One region of the Rhizobium sp. P1_E6 genome, then DNA from elsewhere that is predicted to be linked to it. Evidence: predicted binding sites of a transcription regulator. Region 1 holds the regulator's gene; each other region holds the start of a gene.
The links. The regulator PhoB, encoded in region 1, activates phosphate uptake and scavenging genes when phosphate is short. The targets are predictions, from matches to a motif close to TGTCATNNANCTGTCAT.

Region 1 (4,176 bases):
CCTTCGTGGAAAGAACCTCGGGTGCCATCATCGTCCTGCTCCTGTTCCTGATCGTCATGAACCTCGGAGCTATCCTCTTGCGTCGTCGCTTTGAGCGCCGCTGGTAAACGGAGTAAAGATCATGAACATGTTGACGGAAGCCGCAGTCGAGAAGGCGCTGGACCAGAAAATGAGCAACGTCCCGTATAAGATGATCGGTCAGGATGTCTCCGTTTATTACGGCGAGAAGCGTGCGCTTTTCGATGTCAATCTGAACGTCCGCGAAAACACCGTGACCGCCCTGATCGGCCCCTCGGGCTGCGGCAAGTCCACCTTCCTGCGGTCGCTGAACCGCATGAACGACACGATCGACGGCTGCCGCGTCACCGGCAAGATCACGCTCGATAGCGACGACATCTACGATCCCGACATCGACGTCGTCGAACTTCGCGCCCGCGTCGGCATGGTCTTCCAGAAGCCGAACCCGTTCCCGAAGACGATCTATGAAAACGTTTCTTACGGTCCGCGCATCCATGGCCTTGCCAAGTCCAAGGCCGACCTCGACCAGATTGTCGAGACGAGCCTGCAGCGCGCCGGCCTCTGGAATGAGGTCAAGGATCGCGTGCATGAATCCGGCACCGGCCTTTCCGGCGGTCAGCAGCAGCGTCTGTYCATCGCACGCGCCGTTGCCGTCAGCCCGGAAGTCATCCTGATGGACGAGCCCTGCTCGGCGCTCGACCCGATCGCAACTGCCAAGGTCGAAGAGCTGATCCACGAGCTGCGTGAAAACTACACGATCGTCATCGTGACGCATTCCATGCAGCAGGCCGCTCGCGTATCGCAGCGCACGGCTATGTTCCACCTCGGCAACCTGGTCGAGGAGAACGATACCGACAAGATGTTCACCAACCCGGACGATCCGCGTACCCAGGACTACATCATGGGTCGCTTCGGCTGATTTTGGCGATGTGAAGCCTTCCCGATTTTCGAGGACAAAGCCCCATGGCATCAACACATATTTTCTCTGCTTACGATGACGATCTGAAATTCCTGTCCCGGCGCATTTCCGAGATGGGTGGTCTTGCCGAACAGATGGGCGGCGACGCTGTCCGCGCGCTCGTCAACGGCGATACCGCGCTTGCTCAGAAGGTCATTTCCGACGATGTGATCCTCGATCACGCCGAGCGCGAGATCAACGACAAGGCGATCGTCACGATCGCCCGTCGCCAGCCGATGGCCTCCGACCTTCGCGAGATCATGGGTTCGATCCGCATCGCCGCCGACCTCGAGCGCGTCGGCGATCTCGGCAAGAACACGGCAAAGCGCGTCATCGCGGTGCAGAGCACCGGCGTTCCGCGCAAGCTCGCCCGCGGCCTCGAGCATCTCTCCGAACTGGCGCTCGTCCAGCTCAAGGAAGTGCTCGACGTCTACACCAATCGTTCAGCTGACAAGGCGAATGCGATCCGCGAACGCGACGACGAGATCGACGCGATGTACACTTCGCTGTTCCGCGAACTCCTGACCTACATGATGGAAGATCCGCGCAACATCACGAGCTGCACGCATCTTCTCTTCTGCGCCAAGAACATCGAGCGCATCGGCGACCATGCAACCAACATCGCCGAGACGATCTACTACATGGCAACCGGCGCCCAGCCGGAGGGCGAGCGTCCGAAGGACGACAGCTCCAATACCGTTGGTGCGGTGACGGAGTAATCTGGACCTGCCGATTGCGTGCGCGCCCCGCGCTGGGGCGCGCAAGGGTCGCAGCCAATTCCGAGTTCCTGCATGGTCCCTTGCTTAAATCACCCCCGGTTTAAGGATCATGCATTAGGAGACTGACACGCATGATCCCAAGAGTTGCAGTTGTTGAAGATGAAGAGGCACTCAGCGTGCTTCTCCGCTACAATCTCGAGGCTGAAGGTTTCGAGGTGGATACGATCCTCCGTGGCGACGAGGCCGAAATCCGGCTTCAGGAGCGCACCCCGGACCTGCTCATCCTTGACTGGATGCTGCCGGGCGTTTCCGGCATCGAGCTCTGCCGCCGGCTGCGCATGCGGCCGGAAACCGAGCGTCTGCCGATCATCATGCTGACGGCACGCGGCGAAGAGAGCGAGCGCGTTCGCGGTCTCTCGACCGGCGCGGATGACTATGTCGTCAAGCCCTTCTCCACGCCGGAACTCGTTGCCCGCGTCAAGGCGATGCTGCGACGCGCCCGTCCGGAGGTTCTCTCCACCGTTTTGAAGTGTGGTGATATCGAGCTCGATCGCGAAACCCATCGCGTCCATCGCAAGAGCCGCGAAGTCCGCCTCGGCCCGACCGAATTCCGCCTCTTGGAATTCCTGATGTCGTCGCCGGGCAGGGTCTTCTCCCGCTCGCAGCTTCTCGATGGCGTCTGGGGTCACGATATCTACGTGGATGAACGCACCGTCGACGTCCATGTCGGCCGCCTGCGCAAGGCGCTGAATTTCTCCAACATGCAGGATGTCATCCGCACCGTCCGCGGCGCGGGATATTCCATGGAAGCCTGATCCGAGTGATCGGAGGTCACGAACGGGTCGTCTGGGTAACCGGGCGGCCCGTTTGTTTGTTCGGGTGGGCTTTTTAAGAGTAGACGTTGGCTTGCTGACGCCTTGACCGACATGCCCCTTGCATCGCGAGGGCTCAAGCGATGACGGGGACATCTGCTATGCGCCGATTGCGAACATTCTCTGAGCCTTGAGCATCGACTGATTTGGGGCCGGAAGGGGACTGTCGGCTTGCTGGCGCTAGCCAATCGAAGCCGTCACCAAGATGAGCGTGAGCTCTGCTATGGAACTTCAGCATAGCGGATGATGCTCTGATTTTGTACGTTGGCGACTAGTTCATCAGAACGAGACAAAAATCGGCGGAGCAAAGGTGAGGAATTTGAATCGTTGTATCCTAAGGTGAGATCAATTGTCGGAGGCACACCCTCAAGTGCTCTGGCAACGACATTTGGCGTCAGCATATTTTGCGCATAAAGCGGAATAAGCGTTATTCCACCTGTAGACACGACGAGCGACATTGCTGATGGTAGGCCTTCACCTTCGTACTCTGCCTTGAGTGTGATCCCAARGTTCGACGCGTACTCCTGGATCACGGATTGCAAGACCGGAGAAATTCTAGCCGAACTGACGTAAGTTTCGCGGGCAAGATCCTGTGGCCGGATCTTTTTCTGCGACGTCAAGCGATGGTCAGCCGGCAGCACGGCGATCAGTGGCTCCTTGGCTAAAAACTTGAACGACACACCAACACTCTGCGTCTCGGGGCGAAGGAAAGCGACGTCCAGCTTGCCTCGCATCAGTGCCAGAGCAAGGTCCGGGGAAGACTGACTGGACAATATGATTTCAACCTCCGGCGCTTCCTCACGAATAATGCGCAGTGCATGGGGTAGCCACACGACCTCTTGCCCTGCGAGAAAACCGATAGTGAACGACTGCTTTTGCGGCTGCTCTGCCCGCCGGGCCCCTTCCGCAGCCGCCTCGACTTGCAACAACGCCAGCCGCGCGTGATCAAGAAACACTTTACCGGCGGCGGTGAGCGTCACGCCGCGCGGCTGCCGTTCCAGCAGTTTTACACCGACTTCGGTTTCCAGATCGCGAATTTGCCTGCTGAGTGAGGGCTGGGAAGTGTGTAGCCGCCGCTCGGCTGCGGTCAGTAAGCTTCCCTCTTCCGCAACAGCAATAAAATAGCGCAAATGCCTGAGTTCCATCGCGTCCCCGCTATGCCTTTAAGGCATAGCTCGAACGTACAAGGTATTTGTCCTTGATAAAAGGGGGATTTAATTAACGCCGCAATCTAGGGACATAGTCGAATGCTTCATCGGAAGTATTTCGCAGTCAACTGTGTCCAGTCAGAGAAGGAAAGCTAAATGTCTAAAAGCCTACCTGTCGTGACCCGCAATTATCGGCGCTGACCTACATTATGTGAGACTGACCAATTCTTGTGTCGGATCATGTGCCTGGGCCTCGAAAGATGAGGCATGCGTGGCAATCTTGCGTCGGCTATTGCAATAGCGCGTGGATGGATGGCTTTATTTAGTGATTTATTATCTTCCAATGAATGTTTAACAGCGCAGATGGAGCGACGCGATGCCTACAATCACGACCACGGACGGCGTAAACATCTTCTACAAGGACTGGGGCTCGGGCCAACCGATCGTTTTCAGCCACGGCT
Region 2 (4,176 bases), on a different contig from region 1:
GGCCTTCGAGGCCGCAGATCAGCGCATCCGCTTCACCGCGCTTCAACGCCAGGGCGCCGATGACGGTCGTGTTGGTGCGCACGATGGTGCGGGCGGCTTCCGGGATGACGCCGCGGCGGCCGACCAGCTGCAGATAAAGATCGACATATTCGCGGAAGCGCGGATCGTCCTCGGGGTTGATGACCTCGAAATCCTGTAGCGGGCGGATGCGCAACCCGTAGCGCTTCAGGCGCGTTTCGATGACCTGCGGACGGCCGATGATGATCGGCTCGGCAATGCCTTCTTCAAGCAGCACCTGGGCGGCGCGCAACACGCGCTCGTCTTCGCCTTCGGAGAAGATGACGCGCTTGCGCTCTGCCGTCTTCGCGGCCGCAAAGATCGGCTTCATGATGAAGCCGGAGCGGAAGACGAAGCGGTTCAGCTGGTCGAGATAGGCATCGAAATCGGCGATCGGGCGACGCGCGACACCGCTTTCGGCAGCGGCCCTGGCGACGGCAGGCGCGATGCGCAGGATGAGACGCGGGTCGAAGGGCGAGGGGATGAGATAGTCAGGGCCGAAAATAGGGGTTTCGCCGGAATAGGCGCGGGCGGCGACGTCCGAAGGCTCCTCGCGGGCGAGGGCCGCGATGGCGCGCACGGCGGCCATCTTCATTTCCTCGTTGATCGTCTCGGCGCCACAATCCAGCGCGCCCCTGAAAATATAGGGGAAGCAGAGGACGTTATTGACTTGGTTCGGGAAGTCCGACCGGCCGGTGCAGATCATCGCATCGGGCCGCGCGGCGCGGGCGAGATCCGGCATGATCTCCGGCGTCGGGTTGGCGAGCGCCATGATCAGCGGCTTGTCGGCCATCTGCGCAAGCAGTTCCGGCTTCAGCACGCCGGCAGCGGACAGGCCGAGGAAGACATCGGCGCCACCGATATTGTCGGCGAGCGTGCGGGTGTCGCTCTTCTGGGCGTAGATTGCCTTCCACTCGTCCATCAGCTCGACGCGGCCTTCATAGACGAGGCCTTCGAGATCGTGGACCCAGATGTTTTCGCGCTTGGCGCCGAGCGTCACGAGCAGGTTAAGACAGGCAAGTGCCGCCGCACCGGCACCGGAGGCGACGATCTTGACCTCGTCGATCTTCTTACCGGCGAGTTCCAGCCCGTTGAGGATCGCGGCGGCAACGATGATCGCGGTGCCATGCTGGTCGTCGTGGAAGACCGGGATCTTCATCTTCTCGCGCAGCTGCTTCTCGATCTGGAAGCATTCCGGTGCCTTGATGTCCTCGAGGTTGATGCCGCCGAAGGTCGGCTCCAGCGAAGCGACGGTGGAAACCATCTGCTCGACACTTGCAGCATCCACTTCGATATCGAAGACGTCGATGCCGGCGAATTTCTTGAAGAGAACGGCTTTGCCTTCCATGACCGGCTTGGAGGCAAGCGGGCCGATATTGCCGAGACCGAGAACGGCAGTACCGTTCGAAATCACGGCGACGAGGTTGGCGCGGGACGTGTAGTCGGCCGCCTGTTCCGGATTGTCACGAATGGCGAGACAGGGAGCGGCAACTCCGGGAGAATAGGCGAGCGCCAGGTCGCGCTGGTTGCCGAGCGGCTTGGTCGCCTGGATTTCCAGCTTGCCGGGGCGCGGATAGCGGTGGAAGAAAAGCGCCTGTTCGTCGAGGCTGCCGCCCGTCAGATTCGTTTCCGTCTTGGCTTTTTCCTGGGATTTTTCCTGGTGATCCATCGCCGCTTCCAATCGTCCTTCAAAGTCTTTTGAAGACTCCTCCATACATCAATCGACCGGCCTGGACAGTACGGAAATGGCCGCAGGGGAACTTTTTGACCCGGACGGTAAAGGGGAGCTGACATTAGAGCCTTCCCTGATCGGATTGCGGCACTTCACCAGGGACGCTCTGACCGGTGGATTGATCGGCTTCGCAGGGCTTTCCTGCGTTTTGTCATCTTCCTGATACACGAGTCTGATTTTGGAAGGCTAGACGAAGAACGATGGGACACGAGCGGAAAGGCTTGTGATAGACATGATGGAACCCCGGCGCTTCCGCACCCTCTTCATTTCCGATGTGCATCTCGGCTCCAAGGCTGCGAAGGCAGATTTTCTGCTGGATTTCCTTAGGTATCACGAGGCTGACACGATCTACCTCGTCGGCGATATCATCGATGGCTGGCGCCTGAAGCGCAGCTGGTACTGGCCGCAGGTCTGCAACGACGTGGTCCAGAAGCTCTTGCGCAAGGCGCGCAAGGGTACGCGCGTCGTTTATATCCCCGGCAATCACGACGAATTCCTGCGCGCCTTTCCGGGCACACATTTTGGCGGCATCGAAGTCGTCGACCGCATCATCCATGACGGCGCCGACGGCAAGAAGTACCTCGTCCTGCATGGCGACGAATTCGACGTCGTTGTGCGCAACGCCCGACTGCTCGCCTATCTCGGCGACTGGGCCTATGACACGGCGATCCGCATCAATATCGTGCTTGCCGCGATCCGCCGCCGTCTCGGCATGCCCTACTGGTCGTTTTCGGCCTGGGCCAAGCTGCAGGTGAAACATGCCGTCAATTTCATCGGCGAGTTCCAGCGCGTGGTTGCCGAGGAAGCCCGCAAGAGCGGCGCCGACGGCGTCATCTGTGGCCATATCCATCACGCCGTGATCGAGGATATGGAAGGCATCCGCTATATCAACACCGGCGACTGGGTCGAAAGCTGCACGGCAATCGTCGAGCATGAAGACGGCACTTTCGAACTCATCACCTGGCGCGCGCTGACCAGCAACGTGCCGGCACTGACCTCCATCGAATTGCTTGAAGAGGGTGATTTCGCCCCGCAGGCCGCCTGAATATTGCGCGCGTACCGTGCCGGCGGGCTTTCTGCCGGTACACCCAGGAATTTAGCCCGTTGCCGCTTGGCGACGGGCCCTATTTATTTTTTAAATCGTTTTGGTTTATTTTTTTTAATCGTTTCGATTGGGCTATTTCTCGCCATAGTCGTGCTTGATTGGATGTGTTAGGCAACGCACAGTTTCCTTCAGGTCCATCATGATTCCCGCACAAAATCCCTCGACGGGTGAGGGAGCGCCGCCGCGCTTCCGGCTGCTCAGCGCGCTTTGCTACARCGCGCCGCTGCTGGTCAACGGTATCGTCCTGCCCTTCTTCCCCGTCTGGCTTTCGACCCACCAGTTCAACGATCATCAGATCGGCACCATCCTGGCCGTGCCGATGATCGTGCGCGTTCTCGTCGCGCCGATCGTGGCTGTCTTTGCGGACCGCATGCCGGAGCGCGCACATGTGCTCTTATGGTCGGGGGCGCTATCGCTGCTGACGGCGGTGGCGCTCTACTGGACGTCGAGCTTCTGGTCGGTGCTGATCGTCTTTGCGCTGCAGGGTGCCACTTTCGCGCCCTATGTGCCAGTCGTCGAATCCATCGTGATATCAGGCGTGCGCCGCTGGGGGCTGGATTATGGCTCGATGCGCGTCTGGGGTTCCATCGCCTTCATCGTTTCGACGATGCTCGGCGGCGAACTGGTCGGCCGCTGGGGTGGCGGCATGGTGTTGCCAATCATGATCTTCGGCTTCATTTTGACCATCGCCATGGCGATCTTCTGTCCACGCATCGGACCGACACGGCGACGCGGCCAGCCGATCAACCTTCCGGCGACGACAGGCAGCGGGCTGAGGGAACCGCATCTGCTCCTGCTGCTGCTCGGCGTTTCGATCCAGCAGGCGAGCCACGCGCTGCTCAACGCCTTTTCCTCGATCTACTGGCACCATCTCGGCTTCTCGGGAACAGAGGTCGGCATTCTCTGGAGTGCCGGCGTTGCCTCGGAAGTGACGGTCTTCTTCCTCTCCCGACGCCTCAACCGCCGCTTCAATGCCTGGACGCTGATCCGCTTCGGCTGTGCGGTCAGCGTCTGCCGTTGGGTGTTCTTTCCGACGGAGACGAGTTTTCTCGGCTTCTTCACGCTGCAGTGCCTGCACGGTTTCACCTATGCCTTCGTGCATACCGGCGTGCAGCGGCGCATCATCGCCACGGTGCAGGAGACGCAGGAAGCTTCAGCCCAGGGCGCCTATTTCTTCTATATCGGCATGGCCTCGGGGCTGATGACCATTGCGTCAGGCTATATCTACGCCGCGCTCGGCCTCTACAGCTATTACGTGATGGCCTGTGTCGCCGCCTTCGGG
Region 3 (4,176 bases), on a different contig from region 1:
TCGGGGCGCAAGCGACAGGTCTTCGATTCTGCATTCCATTCCACATCCAGCACCGGCGGCAGGCGCATGGATTCCCTGGGAACGTTGCGGATGAACCAGTCGGCCTGATCATCGGCGGAAGAGCAGAAGTAATAGAAGTGGTAAGGCGCATGCGGAATGCCGGCAGCGGCTGCTTCGCGCCAGTATTTGTCAAAGCGCGAGTCAACCCTGTCCTTGCCTTCGGTTGCCTTGATGAAGGCGAAGGCGACACCGGATTTGCGCACCGTCTGCCAATCGATATCACCCTGCCATTTGGAGATATCGATGCCGTGGACCGCATTTTGCTGCGGGTGCTTGGTGCCGAAATCCTGCGGATCGGTATCCTGAAAGCGGATCTTCGGCTTTATGGAAGCGGTTTCGAGATAATCGTAACCCGTGGAGCTGCAACCGGCGAGCAGCAGGGCAAGCGGCAGGACGCAAAACAGAAGCCGACGCATGAATGTTCCGTCGTGATGATGGATCTGCCCCACAGCTTGACCTTCGAAAACACGCGCCTAGCAGAGGGTATAACCCTCTTTTCTAATATCAACGTAAAAAAATGGTTATTTACAAGCGAATTATGAGCGCTTGCTGATAATCGCGGCCCGCCAGGCGTAACCGCCGCCGATCGCCTCGAACGACAATCTCGCGTTATTTTCAGCAGCTTGCGCTTCCAGAACCTCGCGCAGATTGGCGCGTGGGGTGACATGGAATTTGGCGAGCCAGGCCTGCAGCAGGCTGCGGAACCAGGCGGGCAGGCCTTCCTGTTGGCCGAAATCGACGATGTGGAGCTCGCCGCCGGGATTGAGCGCGGCAATCGATGCATCCACCGCGCGTTCCCAATCCGGGATCATCGAAAGCGCATAGGAAATGAGGATGCGGTCGAACCCGACAGTGCCGAATTCGCGCGGCGTGTAGGCGGTGGCGTCCGCCACGCGAAAGTCAGGGATCGTCGCCTTGGTGGCAAAGGTCTTGCGCGCCGAGATCAGCATTTCCTGGGAGATGTCGAGACCGTAGAGTTTCGCCGTCGGGAAGTGCTTGTGGGCAAAGGCCATGTTGCGGCCGGTGCCGCAGCCGACTTCCAAGAGCGTGCCGCCCTCGGGAACGTCGAGATTGCGGATCGTGCGGTCGCGGCCGAGAAGATAGTATTTGCGGGTCAGGTCGTAGAAATGGCGCTGGTAGCGATACATGCCGTCCATCAGGTCGGCATGTTCCTCGCTCTTGACGGTCATCTCGTCGACTTTGCTCACGCCTTTTTCCCGTAGATGTGGAAACCGCCGTAAATCGCCGAACGGTCCTGGGTGGTCATCTCACGCGACTGCTCTTCGAAATAGTGCCACTGGTCGCGAATTTCAGGGGCGAGGCGGCCTTCGATAATGCTCTTTTCGGCTGCCGTGCGGAAAATCACCCGGGCGCCTTCGCGCGCCGTGCGGGTGATCTCGCGCCAGACATCGTTGAGCTGCTGATCGGTCATCCAGTCCTGTGCATCGAGCAGGATGTAGCGGTCGCGCGAGGCGGCGGGCTCGCCGGCCAGAAGCTCCGTGAAGCTTGCGTGATGGACGTTGACACGATCGACATTGGCGCGGATCACTTCGTAATGCTCCGGCTTCAGATAGGTCGGCAGCGGGCCTTCCTCGCCATCGGCATAGCGGCGTGCGAAAGCCTGCCAGGCGAAATAGTTGTCGCGCATCGGGAAATGACAGGCGAGCTTTTCGAGGCGGTGCTTGAGAACCGGTGCGATGGAATTGTCGGCGGCAAGGCTTGCCAGCTCGTCATATTGCTGTGGCGGGATGCCGAGACCGAAGAGCGAGCTCTTGCGGTTGGTGATCCAGCGTACGACGGGCTTTTCGAAGAGGGGAGCGATCTGGTCTTCGAAGAACTGGCGCTGCTCGCGGATCGACCGGGTCTTGGTCATTTCCTGCAGTTTCACGCCGTGCAGGCGGGCGAGCAGATGAGCGGCGCCGATGAAGCGGCCGAGCAGGCCGGTTTCATAGATATTGCGATTAAAGACGGTGACGCGACGACGGCCGAACTTGCGGGTGTTCCAGTAAGCGCGGGTTGTCTCATCAAGATTCGACGACAGGACACTGTCGAAAACCCGGCTGTTCGATTTCTCGTTCGGCATCGCCAGGAAACGGACGAGATCGGTATGGTTCGGCAGGTTCTTGAAAGCGGCAAGCTTCAGCCTGTTCAGCGCGATATGGTGCGGATTGAGATCCACCACGTCGATCGAAGCCGGCGCCTTGGAAAGGTAGGCGAGCATGTTGCAGCCACCGGAACCGATCGTGACGATACGGTGATTAGMCTTCAGCTCCATCGCCTGCATATCGAGATCAGGGTCTTCCCAGATCTGCGGATAAACGAGGCCGGAAAAGAGAAGGCCGAAGAGTCGCTCGGAGAAGCCGTCCTTGGAAAAAGCCTTGTGGCGGAGAAGCGCTGCCTTGAGTTTCCGGTTCTTGCGGAAGCCGGTATCCGGTGCAAATTCCGACATGAGTCTGTCACCTTTTTAGCGTTCAGGGCGTGTAACGCGCCTCTGCTACAGTTTGATGACGAGCCCTGTGGGCCAAGGCTTCCGCGAAGCTCTGTGAAGACCTCCTCGAAATTTGAAGTCGATTGAAGAGCTTCTTTTCGCTTCTCTCTTTCCGTGAGCCAAGTTTCCTGCTTCTCTCCGTTCCGTGGAGGATTGCATGCGAGTTGTTCCGCGTATCGTCAAGGGCTTGGGCCTGCTTGTCATTCTCGCTGTCACAGGCGCAGCCGCGTGGCTCTCCTTAAGCCCGCCGGAGCTTCTGAAAGTGGGCAATGGCTACGCCGCCAAGATCGTCTGTTCCAATGTCTTCATCGCCGGCCGCGATCCCGACGCCGTGCTTTATGACGACGTGCAGGCGCCTGGAAACCCGCTGCTGCGGCTGATGCGCGTCGAGGTCGATCGTGACGCCGGGCGGGTGACCTCGCGCTTCATGGGCCTGTTTGCGCCGAACTACGCGCTTTATCGTGGCGCCTTCGGCTGCACCAGCGTGCCCGACGGTGATTTCGATGCCGCCTCCAAGGCTACGCCGCTCGTACCGGCGCCGCGGGCGGGCGAAAACGACGCAGTCTGGCCGGATGGCGAGGGCGTCGATACCGCGGCCGGAAATGCGAAAATCGCGGCGCTTCTGGCCGATGCCAAGCTTGCCGGGCCGGCGATGCGGGCGATGGTCGTCGTGCAGGATGGCCACATCATTGCTGAAAGCTACGGGCCGGGCTTCAGCGTCAGCACGCCGCTCGTCGGCTGGTCGATGACGAAGACGGTCAACGCGGCGCTGATCGGCCGGTTGATGCTGTCAGGCAAGATCTCCTATGACGACACACATCTTTTGCCGCAATGGGCGAATGATACGCGCGGCGACATCAAGCTTTCCGACCTGATGGGCATGGAAAGCGGGCTCGCCTTCAATGAGGATTACGGTGCCGTCGCCGATGTGACGCGCATGCTCTATCTCGATCCTGATATGGTTTCCCTGCCGGCGAATGCGTCTCTCATGGCTGCTCCGGGCACGGATTTCCATTATTCGAGTGGCACGGCCTTGCTCCTGTCTCGCATCTGGATGAACAAGGTCGGCGATCCGCGCGCGGCCTTCGACTATCCGCGCGATGCGCTATTCGGTCCGCTCGGAATGACGAGCGCCGTTTTCGAGGCCGATGAGCGCGGCACATTTGCCGGCAGCTCCTATCTCTATGCGACGGGACATGACTGGGCGCGCTTCGGCCAATTCCTGCTGCAGGATGGCGTATGGAACGGGCAGAGGCTTCTGCCGGAGGGATTCGTAGCGATGATGCGGACGCCGACATCAAGTTCCGGCGGCAAATATACGCAAGGCCAAGCGTGGCTTGCGGGACCGGGCGGCGGCGGCACGAGCGCCGAGTTCGGGCTGCCGCAGGACACGTTCTGGCTGCAGGGTCATGACGGCCAGGCGGTCGCGATCGTGCCGTCAGCCAATCTCGTCTTCGTCCGCATGGGATTGACGCCGAGCTGGCTGCGCTACAGGCCGCAGGTCGTGCTGAAGGAAATTCTCAATACGCTTCAGTCGGCAAAAGCCGGCTGAACGTCGTCACCGAGATGTCTGGTATCGGTCGTTGATATCAGTAATTGCCTTGGGCGATGTCAGTCATGCCCTTGCG

Region 2: a site for PhoB is predicted at 1,939-1,955, ahead of AC1D35_RS22565 (UDP-2,3-diacylglucosamine diphosphatase). Genes of this name have one in related genera too.
Region 3: a site for PhoB is predicted at 2,554-2,570, ahead of AC1D35_RS00130 (BtaA family protein). Genes of this name have one in related genera too.

The regions. Positions count from the first base shown of each region.
Region 1 is NZ_JBFUBG010000006.1:11,357-15,532, forward strand. It holds gene pstA (phosphate ABC transporter permease PstA) at 1-107, shown strand, start outside; gene pstB (phosphate ABC transporter ATP-binding protein PstB) at 122-937, shown strand; gene phoU (phosphate signaling complex protein PhoU) at 982-1,695, shown strand; gene phoB (phosphate regulon transcriptional regulator PhoB) at 1,827-2,510, shown strand; gene AC1D35_RS05480 (LysR family transcriptional regulator) at 2,789-3,712, opposite strand; gene AC1D35_RS05485 (alpha/beta fold hydrolase) at 4,092-4,176, shown strand, end outside.
Region 2 is NZ_JBFUBG010000054.1:19,756-23,931, reverse strand. It holds gene AC1D35_RS22570 (NADP-dependent malic enzyme) at 1-1,726, opposite strand, end outside; gene AC1D35_RS22565 (UDP-2,3-diacylglucosamine diphosphatase) at 2,022-2,834, shown strand; gene AC1D35_RS22560 (MFS transporter) at 3,034-4,176, shown strand, end outside.
Region 3 is NZ_JBFUBG010000001.1:27,246-31,421, forward strand. It holds gene AC1D35_RS00120 (glycoside hydrolase family 25 protein) at 1-476, opposite strand, end outside; gene AC1D35_RS00125 (class I SAM-dependent methyltransferase) at 597-1,250, opposite strand; gene AC1D35_RS00130 (BtaA family protein) at 1,265-2,509, opposite strand; gene AC1D35_RS00135 (serine hydrolase domain-containing protein) at 2,706-4,100, shown strand; gene AC1D35_RS00140 (transglycosylase SLT domain-containing protein) at 4,138-4,176, opposite strand, start outside.